One region of the Burkholderia sp. KL41 genome, then DNA from elsewhere that is predicted to be linked to it. Evidence: predicted binding sites of a transcription regulator. Region 1 holds the regulator's gene; the other holds the start of a gene.

The links. The regulator FliA, encoded in region 1, starts transcription of late flagellar genes. The targets are predictions, from matches to a motif close to CTAAAGTTTNNNNNNNNNNNGCCGNTA.
Region 2: motA (flagellar motor stator protein MotA) is a predicted target of FliA. The motif match lies at 1,803-1,829, and genes of this name have one in related genera.

The regions. Positions count from the first base shown of each region.
Region 1 is NZ_CM174446.1:284,540-291,903, reverse strand. Features, by position in the region: gene ahcY (adenosylhomocysteinase) at 1-1,227, opposite strand, end outside; S-adenosyl-L-homocysteine riboswitch at 1,260-1,385, opposite strand; gene PQB87_RS01360 (RNA polymerase sigma factor FliA) at 1,485-2,219, opposite strand; gene PQB87_RS01355 (nucleotide-binding protein) at 2,242-3,060, opposite strand; gene flhF (flagellar biosynthesis GTPase FlhF) at 3,053-4,810, opposite strand; gene flhA (flagellar biosynthesis protein FlhA) at 4,807-6,906, opposite strand; gene flhB (flagellar biosynthesis protein FlhB) at 6,903-7,364, opposite strand, start outside.
Region 2 is NZ_CM174447.1:3,265,758-3,273,121, forward strand. Features, by position in the region: gene PQB87_RS32035 (aldehyde dehydrogenase family protein) at 1-458, shown strand, start outside; gene PQB87_RS32040 (patatin-like phospholipase family protein) at 600-1,484, opposite strand; gene motA (flagellar motor stator protein MotA) at 2,002-2,871, shown strand; gene motB (flagellar motor protein MotB) at 2,882-3,838, shown strand; gene PQB87_RS32055 (hypothetical protein) at 4,168-4,719, shown strand; gene PQB87_RS32060 (DUF2325 domain-containing protein) at 4,850-6,196, shown strand; gene PQB87_RS32065 (winged helix-turn-helix domain-containing protein) at 6,299-6,622, opposite strand; gene PQB87_RS32070 (molybdopterin-dependent oxidoreductase) at 6,743-7,252, opposite strand.

The DNA of each region.
Region 1 (7,364 bases):
CTGCGCGAGCGTCTGGTTCGCGAACGAGTTCGACATCACGAACGACGGGTGGCCGGTCGCGCAGCCGAGGTTCACGAGGCGGCCTTCCGCCAGCAGGATCACGCGCTTGCCGTCCGGGAAGATGATGTGGTCGACCTGCGGCTTGATGTTTTCCCACTCGTACTGGCGGGTCGACGCGACGTCGATTTCCGAGTCGAAGTGACCGATGTTGCAGACGATCGCGTTGTGGCGCATCGCCTTCATGTGATCGTGGTTGATCACGTGGAAGTTGCCGGTGGCCGTCACGAAGATGTCGGCCTTGTCGGCCGCGTATTCCATCGTCACGACGCGGTAGCCTTCCATCGCCGCCTGCAGCGCGCAGATCGGATCGATTTCGGTGACCCACACGGTCGCGCCCAGGCCGCGCAGCGACTGCGCGCAGCCCTTGCCCACGTCGCCGTAGCCCGCGACGACCGCGACCTTGCCCGCGATCATCACGTCGGTCGCGCGCTTGATGCCGTCGACCAGCGATTCACGGCAGCCGTACAGGTTGTCGAACTTCGACTTCGTGACCGAGTCGTTCACGTTGAACGCCGGGAACGGCAGGCGGCCGTCCTTTTCCATCTGGTACAGGCGGTGCACGCCGGTCGTGGTTTCTTCGGTCACGCCCTTGATGTGCGCGAGGCGCGTCGAGTACCAGGTCGGGTCCGCGTCGAGGTGCTTCGCGATCGACTTGTACAGCGCGACTTCTTCCTCGTTGGTCGGCTTCGCGATCACCGAACGGTCCTTCTCGGCCTTCGCGCCGAGGATCAGCAGCAGCGTTGCATCGCCGCCGTCGTCCAGGATCATGTTCGCGAATTCGCCGTTCGGCCATTCGAAGATGCGGTGCGAGAACTCCCAGTATTCGTCGAGCGATTCGCCCTTGAACGCGAACACCGGCGTGCCGGCTTCGACGATCGCGGCAGCCGCGTGGTCCTGCGTCGAGAAGATGTTGCACGACGCCCAGCGGACGTCGGCGCCGAGCGCCTTCAGCGTCTCGATCAGCACGCCGGTCTGGATCGTCATGTGCAGCGAACCCGCGATGCGCGCGCCCTTCAGCGGCTGCTGCGCCTTGTATTCGTCGCGGATCTGCACGAGGCCCGGCATTTCGGTCTCGGCGATGTTCAGTTCCTTGCGGCCCCAGCCGGCCAGCGCCATGTCGGCGACGACGTAATCGTTGGAAGCCTTGGAATCGATAATGGCGTTCATCACGCCCTCCTTTCTAAAAAGTTTCTAGATTGGTGACGTGAGCGCCGTTCAGGAAGCGGGGCCGGTGCGACGGTCGCGATACGCGCGCCGCACGGCTGCTTGGTGAAGCTTTCCGAGCCTGGCGGACGCAGAAGTCCGTCGCAACGCTCCTCGGAAAACGGAGGGGATTGTAGCAAATCGGCGCGCAGAATGCGCACACAGATGCAGACGCCAAACGCGCGGCGTCGACGCGCGCGGCCGTCAGGAACGGTAAAGGGTCAGGATTCCGCGCCGACCCACGCCTGTTCGCGCAGCCGCGCGCGCAGGCGCGCGACGGCCTGGCTGTGCAGCTGGCATACGCGCGATTCGCTCACTTCGAGCACCGCGCCGATCTCGCGCAGATTCAGACCCCGTTCGTAGTACAGCGACATCAGCAGCTTCTCGCGCTCCGGCAGCCGCTCGATCGCCTCGACGAGCGCTTCGCGCAGGTGCTCGTCGAGCAGTGCCGACAGCGGGTCCGCGTGGTCGACGCGGTAGCGGTCGAGGAACGGCTCGTCGTCGGCCGCGCGGTCGAAATCCTCGTAGTAGATCAGCTGGCTGCCGTGCAGGTCCTGCAGCATCCCCTGGTACTCGTCGAGCGGCATGTTCAGGTGCTGCGCGATCTCGGTCTCGCTCGCCGAGCGGCCGAGATGCTGCTCGACCTGGTGCACCGCGTGCTCGACCTCGCGCGACGTCTTGCGCAGGCTGCGCGGCAGCCAGTCGTTGCTGCGCAGCTCGTCGAGCATCGCGCCGCGGATGCGCTGCGTCGCGTAGGTCTCGAACTGCGCGCCCTGGTCTTCCTTGTAGCGGCCGGCCGCGTCCATCAGGCCGATCATGCCGGCCTGGATCAGGTCGTCGAGGTCGACGCTCGCCGGCATCTTCGCGACGAGCTGCAGCCCGAGGCGACGCACGAGCGGCGCATATTGCGCGAGCACGTCGGCCTGGGACATCTTTCCTTGAGCGTTGTACATCATGGCTCTCTCCTTCCGGTGGCGCTCATGCGGCGTGTGCCGCGCCCGCCTCATACGACGGCTTGCCGCCCGCGTGCACGGCGCGGCCCGCACCCGAACGCGGGCGCATCGGCCAGTACAGCAGGTCGGCGGCGATCTGCCGGTAGTCGCGCGCGGCGGCCGACGACGGGAACGCGTCGACCGCGGCGCGCGTCAGCTCGCGCGCATGCTCGACGAGCGGATCGGCGCTCACGCAGCCCGCGTCGTCGATCGACACCGTCAGGTAGCGGCTCGCGACGCCCGCGAGGTTGTCGAATGCGACCTTCGCGTCCGCGTGGCTGCCGACGTGATTGGTCAGCACGCGGAACTGCGCGAACGCATGCGCGAAATGCAGCCGCTTCATGCACGCGTATGCCTCGGTGATCGCCTGCGCGGCGACCCGCGTGACGACCAGTACGTCGTGCGCTTCGCGGGCGAGCGCCGAGAACGAACCGTCGGCGCCGAGCTGCGCGTCGACGAGGACGATGTCGGCCGGCCCGTCGATGAAATCGCTGAGCTGCGCGTCGGTGTAGCCGGCGCGCGCGAGCCGCGCGGCGGCGCACAGGCCGAAGCCGGCCGCGACCCGCGTGCGCTCGCCGTCACGCAGCCACGCGCCCGCGAGCGTCGCGCTGGCCGAATGCACGTCGGCGCGCTCGTCGACGACGAGCACGTCCTTGCCGAGCGACGCGAGCGCCGCCGCGAGGTTCACGACGGTGGACGTGCAGCCGACACCCGCCGGCCCGCCCGTCACCGCGACGATGCGCGACGCGCGCCCGGCCAGCAGGCGCCGCAGCCCTTCGGCCTGGTCGATGATTCGTTTATCCAAATCGCACCTCGTGCAGCTCGGCGGTGGAACGTGCGGTCAGTGCGGAAAGCAGCGTCGGCATGTCCTCGTCTTGCGGCACGAAGGGCGAGCCGTCGCGCGGCACACAGAACGCGCTCTTCAGCAGGAATCGGGTCGATGCGACGTACAGGTTCTCCGGCACCTTCTGGCCGGTCGACACGTAGTGGATCGGCAGCTTGTAGCGGATCACCGTGTCGAGCACGCCGCCGAGGTGGGTCGCCTCGTCGAGCTTCGTGAGGATGCAGCCGGCCAGGTCGGGATGCTCGCCCGCGCTGCGGTACGCCTGCACGACTTCGTTGAGCGTGTCGCCATGGCTCGTCGCATTGAGCAGCAGCAGGCGCTGCACCGGCGCGTTCGCGCCGTGCAGCATCGCGATCTGGTCGGATACCGCGCGGTCGCGCTGGCTCATGCCGATCGTGTCGATCAGCACGATGTGCTTGTTGCGCAGCTCGGACAGCGCGAGCGCGAGATCGCCCGCATCCTTCACCGCGTGCACGGGCACGCCGAGGATCTTGCCGAAGATGCGCAGTTGTTCGTGGCCGCCGATCCGGTAGCTGTCGGTGGTCAGCAGCGCGACCTTGCTCGCGCCGAAGCGCATCACGCAGCGCGCGGCCAGCTTCGCGGTGGTGGTCGTCTTGCCGACGCCCGTCGGCCCCATCAGCGCGAACACGCCGCCGCGCTCCATCAGCGCGTCCTCGCTGTCGAGCACCGGCAGGTTCGCCGCGAGCACCGACTGCGCCCATTCGGCCGCCTGTTCGAAGCTCTGCGCGCCGTCGCCGGACGGCATGTTGTCGACCAGCATCCGCACGAGCTGCGCGGAGAAACCGGCCGAGAACAGGTGCTTCGTCAGCGCGCCATGCACGGCGCTGCGACGCTGGCGGTCGTGCCACATCAGGCTGTCGAACTGTTCTTCCATCATCCCGCGCAGCTCGCCCAGCTCCTGCATCACCGTATCGTTGACGATCCGTTCGATGCGCGACTTCACCGCATCGGCCACCGCGGCGGCGGCGTCGGCGGACAGGCGCGTGCGCTCGGCCGCCTTCGCGGCCTGCGCAGCGCCCGGGTCCGGCACGCGGGTCGCGGCGGCCGGCATCCGGCGTTCGGCGTCGCGCACGATGTCGCGCGCCCAGCCGGGCGGCGTCGCGCTCGCGGCGGCCTGCGGGGCCGGCGGGCTCGGCTGCGGCGCGGCGGGCGCCGCCTGCGTGCGCGCCATCAGCGCATCGCGCTGCTGGGTCAGGCGCTTCGCGTGCTCGACCAGCCACGGTGCGGGTTCGGAAGCGGCGGCCGGCGCACCGGCGGCGGGAGCGGCTGCCGACGGCATGCCGGCCAGCGGGTCCGCATCGAGCGTCGAAGCTGGCGCGGCCGTGTCGTCCGAGTCCGCGTCCGTATCGGCGCTTGCGCCGAACATCGACGAGAACACGTCCGGCAATCCGCCTTCGCCTGCCGCATACGGATTGACGGCCGGGCGGGCGAGCGCCGCGCCCGGGCGCGACACGATGCCCGGCACCGCGGCGGCGGGCACCGATTCCGGCACGCGCGGCGCGGCCATGCGTGCGCGCGCCGCAGCCGGCGGCGTCACGGCGGCCAGGTCCGAATCGGCGAGGGCGACGATTTCCACGCTGCCGTCATCGAGCGTGCGGTTCGACAGCACGACCGCGTCGGCGCCGAGCGCCTCGCGCACGAGACGAAGTGCGTCGCGGCTCGTTGCGCCGGTGAATTTGCGAATGTTCAAGCGGAACCCCCGATGACGTTAACGACTTTGATCGTGCGTGTGTCCGGCACTTCGGCGTACGACAGCACTTTCAATTGCGGCAGGCTGCGGCGCAGGAAACGCGCGAGCATCGCGCGCAGCGCGTGCTGCACGAGCAGCACGGGCGGCAGCCCGAGATTCTGTTGACGCAGCATCGCCTGCTGCGTGCCGGTCAGAAGGTTGTGCGCGAGGCCGGGTTCGAGGCCCGGGTTCGCGCCGGTGGCGAGCGCCTGCGACAGCACGCGTTCGAGATTCGCGTCGAGGCCCATCACCTGCATCTCGCCCGCGCCCGGATACCACTGCTGCGTGATCGCACGGCCGAGCGCGAGCCGCACCGCGGCCGTGATCTCGAACGCGTCGCCGCGGCCCGCGTGTTCGGACACGGCCTCGAGGATCGTGCGCATGTCGCGGATCGGCACGCCTTCCTCGAGCAGGTTCTGCAGCACCTTCTGCAGCGTCGTCAGCGAGATCGTCTTCGGCACGAGGTCCTCGACGAGCGACGGCGCGTCCTTGCCGGTGCGCTCGACGAGCGCCTGCACTTCCTGGCGGCCGAGCAGCTCGGCCGCGTGCTGGACGACCAGATGGTTCAGGTGCGTCGCGACGACCGTGCTCGCGTCGACCACGGTGTAGCCGTACACCTGCGCCTGTTCGCGCATCGCGACGTCGATCCACACGGCCGGCAGCCCGAACGCGGGGTCCTGCGTGACGGCGCCCGGCAGCGCGGCCGTCACCTGGCCGGGGTTGATCGCGAGCCACTGGCCCGGGAACACTTCGCCGACGCCGATCTCGACGCCCTTCAGCGCGATCCGGTACGCGTTCGGCCGCAGTTCGAGGTTGTCGCGGATATGGATCACGGGCGGCAGGAAGCCGATTTCCTGCGCGAATTTCTTGCGGATGCTCTTGATGCGCTTGAGCAGTTCGCCGTCGCTGTTCTTGTCGACGAGCGGGATCAGCCGGTAGCCGACTTCGAGGCCGAGCGGGTCGATCAGCTGCACGTCGTCCCAGGTCGCCTCGTGGCTGTCGGACGGCAGCACGGCGGGCGGTGCGATGTCGGTCAGGTCGCCGGCCGCCTTGCGGGCCGCCGCGCGCTTCGTCTGCGTGCGGGCCAGCCAGATCGCGCCGCCGCCGAGCGCGAGGAACGCGAAGTGCGGCATGCCCGGGATCAGCCCCATCAGCACGATGATCGCGCCGGTGATGTTCAGCACGCGCGGGTTCGTGAACAGCTGGCCGGTGATCTGCGTGCCGATGTCCTCGTCGGTCGCGACGCGCGACACGATCACGCCGGCCGCCGTCGAGATCACGAGCGACGGGATCTGCGCGACGAGGCCGTCGCCGATCGTCAGCAGCGTGTAGTTCGTGCCGGCCGCGGCGAACGTCATGTCGTGCTGGACCATCCCGACGATCAGCCCGCCGATCACGTTGATCGCCATGATGATCAGGCCGGCGATCGCGTCGCCGCGCACGAACTTCGACGCGCCGTCCATCGACCCGTAGAACTCGGCTTCCTGCGAGACGGCCAGGCGGCGCTTGCGCGCCTGTTCCTCGTTGATGAGGCCCGCGTTCAGGTCGGCGTCGATCGCCATCTGCTTGCCGGGCATCGCGTCGAGCGTGAAGCGCGCGGACACTTCGGCGATCCGCCCCGCGCCCTTCGTGATCACCATGAAGTTGATGATCATCAGGATCACGAACACGACGATGCCGACCGCGAAGTTGCCGCCGACGAGGAAGTGGCCGAACGCCTCGATCACCTGGCCGGCCGCGTCCGGCCCGGTGTGGCCCTCGAGCAGCACGACACGCGTCGATGCGACGTTCAGCGACAGGCGCAGGAGCGTCGAGAACAGCAGCACGCTCGGGAACGCCGCGAAGTCGAGCGGCTTCATCGTGTACATGCTGACGAGCAGCACCATCACGGACAGCGCGATGTTGAACGTGAACAGCAGATCCAGCAGCATCGGCGGCAGCGGCAGGATCATCATCCCCAGGATCATGCAGATGAGGATCGGGCCCGCGAGCGCGCGCAGGTTGGTGCCCGCGAACGGATTCTGGCGCTTCGCGAACAGGCCGGTCGGGGTGCTCATGCCGCGCCTCCGTTACCGAGCGTGTCTTCGGCTTCCTCGCGTTCGTCGTCGGCGGAGACCGACGCGCCCTTGTCGAGGTCGGCCGGTACGTCCAGGTCGACCGGCACCGCCGGGAACGCGCCGCCTTCCGAACGGAAGCGCTTGAGCTGGTAGACCCACGCGAGCACTTCGGCGACGGCCGAGTACAGCGAGCCGGGAATCTCGCGTTCGAGTTCGACGTTGTGATACAGCGCACGCGCGAGCGGCGGCGCTTCGAGCAGCGGCACGTTGTGTTCGGCCGCGAGTTCGCGGATGCGCGCGGCGACGAGGTTCACGCCCTTCGCGACGACCTTCGGCGCGCGCATCTCGCCGTCCGTGTATTGCAGCGCGACGGCGAAGTGCGTCGGGTTCGTCACGACCACGTCGGCCTTCGGCACGGCCGCCATCATCCGGCGCCGCGCGATCGCGCGCTGCTGCTG
Region 2 (7,364 bases), on a different replicon from region 1:
CCGCGCAGCGCGCGCGCGTCGAAGCGATGCTCCAGCACGGCATCGATGCGGGCGCACGCGTCGCCTTCAGCGGCCGGGTGACGGATGCCGGCGGTGCGGGCTTCTTCATGGCGCCCGTCGTGATCGCCGAGCCCGCCGCCGACAACCCGCTGTGGACCGACGAAGTGTTCGGCCCCGTCGCGTGCGTGAAATCGTTCCGCACCGACGACGAAGCGATTGCGCTCGCGAACGACACGCGCTACGGGCTCGTCGCGACCGTCGTGACGCGCGATGCCGGTATCGCGAAGCAGTTCCAGCAGCGCGTGCGCGCGGGGCTCGTGTGGATCAACGCACCGCAGCTGATCTATCCGCACGTGTGCTGGGGCGGGTTCGGGCTCAGCGGAATCGGCCGCGAACTCGGCGTCGCGGGGCTGCGCAGCTATCAGGAACTGCGCCACGCGATGCGCGCGATCGACTGACCAGTGCGGCCGTTCAGGCCGTTGGCGGCACCGTGTCTCGTGCACGGTGCCGCTTTTTTTGGTTCTTCGCGGATTTTCGGGGAGAGCGCCGGGGTGTTCGGCATGCGCCGATCATGGGATTTCACGGCGCGTGAGCAACCCTCAGTGCGACAGCACGGCGGCATGGTCGTGCTCGCGAAGCTGGCCGGGAATCTCGCACTGCGCGAGCCCGCCCGCGTCGATCCACGCACGCGTGCGTTCCGCGGCCTTGTCGATCAGCTGCGCACACTGCGAGTAATCGTATGACGACACGTCGAGCGGACAGAGCGGCGGCACGACATGGATTTGCGCGCGTGCCCCGTACAACTCCAGATCGCGCACCAGTTGCCGCGCGATCACGAGCGTCAGCGCGTGCGTTGCATGCGCGATCGCGCTGCGCGGCGGTACGCGCAACGCGCAGGCGAACCCGGCCGGCAGCACGACGATCCGCTTGACGCCGAGCGCGATCGCAACGGAGATCGGCGTATTGTTCGCGACGCCGCCGTCGACGAGTTCCACGCCGCCGATGCTGACCGACGGAAACACGCCGGGAATCGCCGCGCTGGCCTGCACGGCATCCACGACCGGGCCGGCGGACAGCACGACTTCCTGGCCGTTCAGCACGTCGGTCGCGACGATGTGGAGCGGCAACGCGGCCTGCTCGATCCGCCGGTACGGCAGGTTCCTTTCCAGCAGCAGGCGCAGCGCATCGGCCTCGACCAGATGCGGCCGGTTGCGCAGCAGCATCGCGACGAGGCTGCGCATCGAGAACGGCATGATGTCCTGGCGGCGGATCCGGCACCACAGCGCGGCGAGCATCGCGACGCCGTCCGCATCGGGCCGGCCGGCGAAATAGGCGGCATTGATCGCGCCCGCCGACGCGCCGACGACGCAATCGGGCCGTTCGCCGCTCGCGACCAGCTCGCGGAGCATTCCGACCTCGATCGCGCCGAGACTGCCGCCGCCGGCGAACACGAAGGCGGTCGAGGAAGTGGGATCGGACGTCACGGTGCGCCCTCCTGCGGTTGGCTGCGACGGTGCTTTCTCCATGATGGATCGTGCGGCGCCCCGGATGTCCTGATGAAAACCCTGCCGGTGCGCGAACCCGCGTCGGCCGGCGATGCGCCGCGCGCCGCGTTCCCCGGACTTCCGCACGGAGCCTTCCGTCGCGATGGGTGTGTCATTCGCCGACGTGTTTACGGGCCGCATCCATACGGAAATTCACGCGAAGGCACGCAATTTTTGACTTCGATCAAGCAAATCGCGCATACCGCCGCTCGCAAACGTGTGCCACGCGTGAATCGTGCGCGCTACGTGGAATCACGGGTTCAGTCGCCCCGGCGACCGCCGTTATTGCATCAACACCCGCCGACCGGCATCGCGCCGCGATACATCGGGACGGCCGCCGGAATCGCATTCGACACGCAACGATCCGGCGCCGTCGCGGGCATGGAGCGGGATGGCCGGACGTCCCGCCCGCTTTTCGACAACAGATGCAGCAACGCGAGTCGCGCAAGAGGTAATCATGTTTGTAGCCATCGGGTGGATCGTCGTGATCGGATCGGTGATCGGCAGTTTTGTCGGCGTGGGCGGCCATTTGCCGGCCTTGCTGCAACCGTTCGAACTGCTGTGCATTTTCGGCGCCGCGCTGGGTGCGTTCGTCGTCAGCAATCCGGTCGCGACGCTGAAGAAGACGATCAAGAGCCTGCCGACCTGTTTCAAGGGCGGCGGCTATACGAAACAGCAGTACGTCGAACTGATCGCGCTGCTGTACGAGCTGCTGCAGAAGGCGCGCAGGGACGGCATGATGGCGCTCGAGGCCGACGTCGACGCCCCCGAACAAAGCCCGCTGTTCCAGAAGTATTCGCACGTGCTCGAAGACCATCACCTGCTCGACTTCATCGTCGACTATCTGCGGATGATGTCGGGCGGCAACGTGAATGCGCTGGAGATGCAGGACCTGATGGACGAAGAACTGCATACGCACCATGCGGAGGCGTCCGTCGCGGCCAATGCGATCCAGAAGATGGCGGACGGCCTGCCGGCGTTCGGCATCGTCGCGGCGGTGATGGGTGTCGTGCATACGATGGGCTCGGTCGGCGCGCCGCCCGCCGTGCTCGGCAAGATGATCGCCGGCGCGCTCGTCGGCACGTTCCTCGGCATCCTGCTCGCGTACGGCTTCGTCGGCCCGCTCGCGGATCTGCTCAATGCGAAGGGCCGCGCCGCGGCCAAGCCGTTCCAGTGCGTGAAGGCCGTGTTGCTCGCGTCGATGAGCGGCTACGCGCCGGCGGTGGCGGTGGAGTTCGGCCGCAAGGTGCTGTTCACGGCCGATCGCCCGAGCTTCAAGGAGCTCGACGAGGCCGTCCGCGCGACGAAGTCGCCCAGGCCCGCATAACGGAGGCGCCATGGCCGACCATCGCTCCAACCCGTCGAAACAGGCCGCATCGGCACCGCTCGTCGTCGTGCGCCGCAAGAAAGGCGAGGACCACGACGCCCACCACGGCGGCGCCTGGAAAATCGCCTACGCCGATTTCGTCACGGCGATGATGGCGTTCTTCCTGCTGATGTGGCTGCTCGGCTCGGTGTCCAAGTACGACAAGCAGGGGATCGAGGATTACTTCAACACGCCGCTGTCGACGCTCCTGTCCGGCGGGAAAGACGCTCAGGCGCCGCGCCCGAGCGTCGTGCAGGGTGGCGGCCGCGACCTGTCGGACCCGGCGCCGGCCATCGACGCGAAAGCGCAACCGGTGCCGGCCAGCTCGCCCGCGGCACCGGCCGACATCGTCGATACGCAAAAGCTCGAGCGCCTGAAGGCGAAGCTGACCGCGGCGATTGCACAAAGCCCGTCATTGCGCGCGTACCAGGACCAGATCCGGATCGCGATCACTCACGAGGGCTTGCGCATCGAGATCGTCGATTCGCTCAAGCGCCCGATGTTCGCGTCGGGCAGTTCGCATCCCGAAGGGTATGCCACCGCGATCCTCACCCAGATCGGTACGGCACTCGACGATGTCGACAACCGCGTGTCGATTGCCGGCCATACCGATTCGACGCCGTATCGCGACGGCCCCACGGGTTATTCGAACTGGGAGCTCTCCAGCGATCGCGCGAACGCCGCGCGGCGCGCGCTGGTCGCGGGCGGATTGCGGGAAGAAAAGCTGCTCCAGGTGCGCGGGCTCGCGGATGTCCTGCCGCTCGACCGGAACGTCGCGGACGAGCCGACCAATCGCCGCATCAGCATCCTCGTGATGAACAATGCCGCCGAGCAGGCGTTCTTTCGGGACGGCGGCAGGACGACCGTGGACGAATCGGCCGGCACCCGGGCCGCCGTGCTGCCGGCTGCGCTCACGCGGCAGCATTAGGCGCGGGCGCATTCACGAACGCGGGGCGGATGTGCCCGATGGGGCGGGGGGCCGCGTGCAGCCCTTGTGCGACAGCGTGGTCCTCGGCGTCGCGGTCGCGTTCGGAACGGTCGGGCGCGACATCGACTGACTCGGGCGGTTGTTTGGGCGGTTGTTTGGGCGGTTGTTTGGGCGGTTACGAGGGCTGTTACGAGGGCTGTTACGAGGGCCGTTACCAGGGCCGTTACCAGGGCCGCTGACGGCACCATGTCTTGTGCACGGTGCCGTTTTTTCGCGCAATCGATATGTTCCGTAGAATATATCGCAACCAGCACTTCCGGAGATTCGCCATGCCCCGCACGCCGACGGATCGCGCCCCGCAGCGCACCGCACGGGAACAGCCGCTCGCGCACAAGATCAGTGCGCTCAGGCCGCTGTCGAGCGATGCGCGCGCGCAGCAGGTCACGGATGTCGTCGACGCGTTCCGGCGCCTGCGCGGCAGCGTCGTGCGCTTCATCCGGATGTTCTCGGCTGCGCACGCTGAAAACGCGCAGGACGATGCGCTGTCCGCGATGGGCTTTCGTGAGCTGCTGTCCACGCTCGAAGACGACGCACGCACCGCCCGCTTCACGCGCCTGCCCGAACTCGAACGGGCGATCGGCCACGCGCGTCGCCTCGAACGCACACGCGACGACGTGTTCTCCGATTCGTTCAGCAACGACCCGGCCGCAATGCGCGACGCGGTCGCCGCGCTGGAGCGCGTCGACGTGCTGTTCGTCGGGCTGTGCGTCGAGTACGTGATGGAGCGCCACGCGCCGGCATCGCGTCCTGTTTCACCGTCCGCCCCGGCATCGCCCTCCGCCGCCCTGCCGCTCACCGACCGCCCGACCGCGCTCTGCTGACCGCACCACGCCGCACCACGCCGCATTACCCGGTGATTTCCCCCGAATTTCGTTCGTTATATTCCGTGGTATATTTCGAAAATCTTTCGCGCATCCGTCCCCGGCCCGACTATGCCGGACAGAGGTCAACATGCACGCTCCGCCCTTTCGCCTTGCCCGCACGGCGGATCTCTCGTCGCCCGGCGGTAATCCGCCCGCGGCAACCGGCACGCGGGTCGACGCATGCTGCGCGCCGTCGCGCGCGCAACTGACCGAGCTGAAGCGCCGCACGCGCCTGTCCGAGCTCGACGCGAACCTGCACTGCTCGATCATCGGCACCTGCCTGACCACGCACGAGCTGCGCAGGCTCGTGCCGAAATACACCGACCTCGACCGCCAGCACGCGACCGACCTCGACATCCATCACGCCGCCGTCGAACTCGCGATCGACGGCACGGCCGGCGCCAAGGCATTGCACAAGGCGCTCGACGAGCGTTACGCCGGCGCGATCCGCGCATTCGACAGCGCACAGGATGCGGATGATCTCCTTGCACGCTGGAAGGAAGCGCTGAAGAGCGGCGACGTCCCGCCCGCCTACTGGGCGCTGATGACGCATCCGCGCACGACGATGGCCGTGCGCCAGGCCGCGTTCGGCGACCTGCACATGCTGTCGCACCTGGTCGGCGCGGCCAATCGCGCCGATATCCGGCGGCTGGTCGTGCTGGAGGAGGAGAATGCGGCGCTGCACGCGAAGATCGACCGGCAGCAGGCGCGCCTGCAAGAGATGAGCGCGCAGCGCGACGCGGCGCTGCAGGAGCAGGATGCCGTCGTTGCGCGCCGGAATGCACAGCCGCCGGCGGCTGAAAGCGCATTGCGCGACGAAGTCCACGAACTGCGCGAAGCACTGGCCGCGCGCGATGAACGACTCGCGCTGCACACGAGCCGCCGCGAGGCGGCCGAGCAGCGGATCGCCGCGGAACAGGCGAGCGCACGCGCGATGCGCGCGCGGCTCGACGACCTGATGGCGATGGTGAAGACGCTGCGCGCCGAAGCGAGCGCAATCGAACAGGCGGTGCAGGCGTCGGCGGACGATCCCGCCGAACACGCGGCCGATCCGCTGTCGATCCTGCGGGGCACACGTCTGGTCTACGTCGGCGGGCGCCCGGGCTCGAACCGTGCGATCAGGCGGATCGTCGAAACGGCGGGCGGTGACGTGACGCTGCATGACGGCGGTATCGAGGATCGCAAGGGCCTGCTGGCCGCCGCGCTACCGGGCGCGCACATGGTCGTGTTCCCGGTCGACTGCATCGACCACGATTCGATGAACCTGCTCAAGCGCATCTGCGAACGCCACCACGTCGCGTACTACCCGCTGCGGACCGCCAGCGTCGCCAGCTTCGTCGAACTGATCGGGCGGCTCGATGCACAGGCGCGCGACGTCATGGCGCCGGATGCCGCCGCGGGCGGCACGCCGCGCTTCTGCCTGCGGCACGGCTAGGCCTGATTCGCTTCGACACGCTCCTTCTGCCCTTCAGCCGGTCAGTGCAAGCGCGTCGCCAGCATCAACAGGCCCCGGGCAAGCGCTCGCGCAGCACGCGCTTCAGCGCCGCACCATTTTCGTGAGCGCGGCGATTTCGTCGGCACACGCCGCGTAGGCACGCGCCTCGATCTCGCGATAGAGGCGGATGATCTCCTCGCCGACCGGCGTGAGCACGCTGCCGCCGCCGCTCTGCCCGCCATGCTCGGACACCGTCGCCGGCGATTTCAGCGAGCGGTTCAGCTCGTCCATCAGCAGCCACGCGCGCCGGTACGACATCTTCAGGCTGCGCGCCGCCGCCGAAATCGAACCGTGTTCGTGCACGGCTTCGAGCAGCGCGACCTTGCCCGGGCCGAGCGCGATCGTGTCGGCCTGCTGGATACGCATCCTGAATCGCACTTCAGGCTTGGGGTGTGCCGGTGTCTTCATGTTGTGCCGCCCTTTGAACGATGCGGGCAAGCATACACGATGGCCGATACGACGCATGCCGGCCGCCCGCGCGCCGGTTCAGACCTCGAGTACGCGGGCGACGATGCCGGCCAGCCGCTTCACATGGCGCGGCGCGGGCAGGAGGTCGGCGCCCGAGAACAGCAGCGGCGCGCCGTCGTCGATCGACAGCGGCGCGTCGCCGCATTCGAACGCGACGATCACGTGTTCGCCGACCGGCGTGTTGAACAGTTCATGCCAGGAAAACGTGACCGCGTAGCCGTCGTGCGCATGCGCGATGAACACCATGCGCTTGAAGTCGCCCGGCGTGTCGTTGCGCAGCCCGGCCGCGTCGAGCAGGTCCTTCAGCCGTGCGCCGCGATACGGTGCGACCGAGCGGATGAAGCGATTCGTCGTGAAGCAGCGCAGGTCGAACGGCCCGGCCGTCGCGCTCGCGTGCCGGCGCAGATCGTCGAGGGTCACCGTCATCGGCCGCACGAATGCGCCCGTCAGCGCGATCGAGCCTGCCGCCGCCTGTTGTGCCTGTTGCGCCTGTTGCGCCGAAAGCGCCGCCGTCCCTGCCCTCTCCATCGCCCGCCTCCATGACGGCCTGCCGGTGGGCGGGCCTGCGTCGTATCGGCGGATATATTACGCCGGGAAAAACCCGGCCGGCGGAATGCGCGCCGCATGAGCGGCATAACGG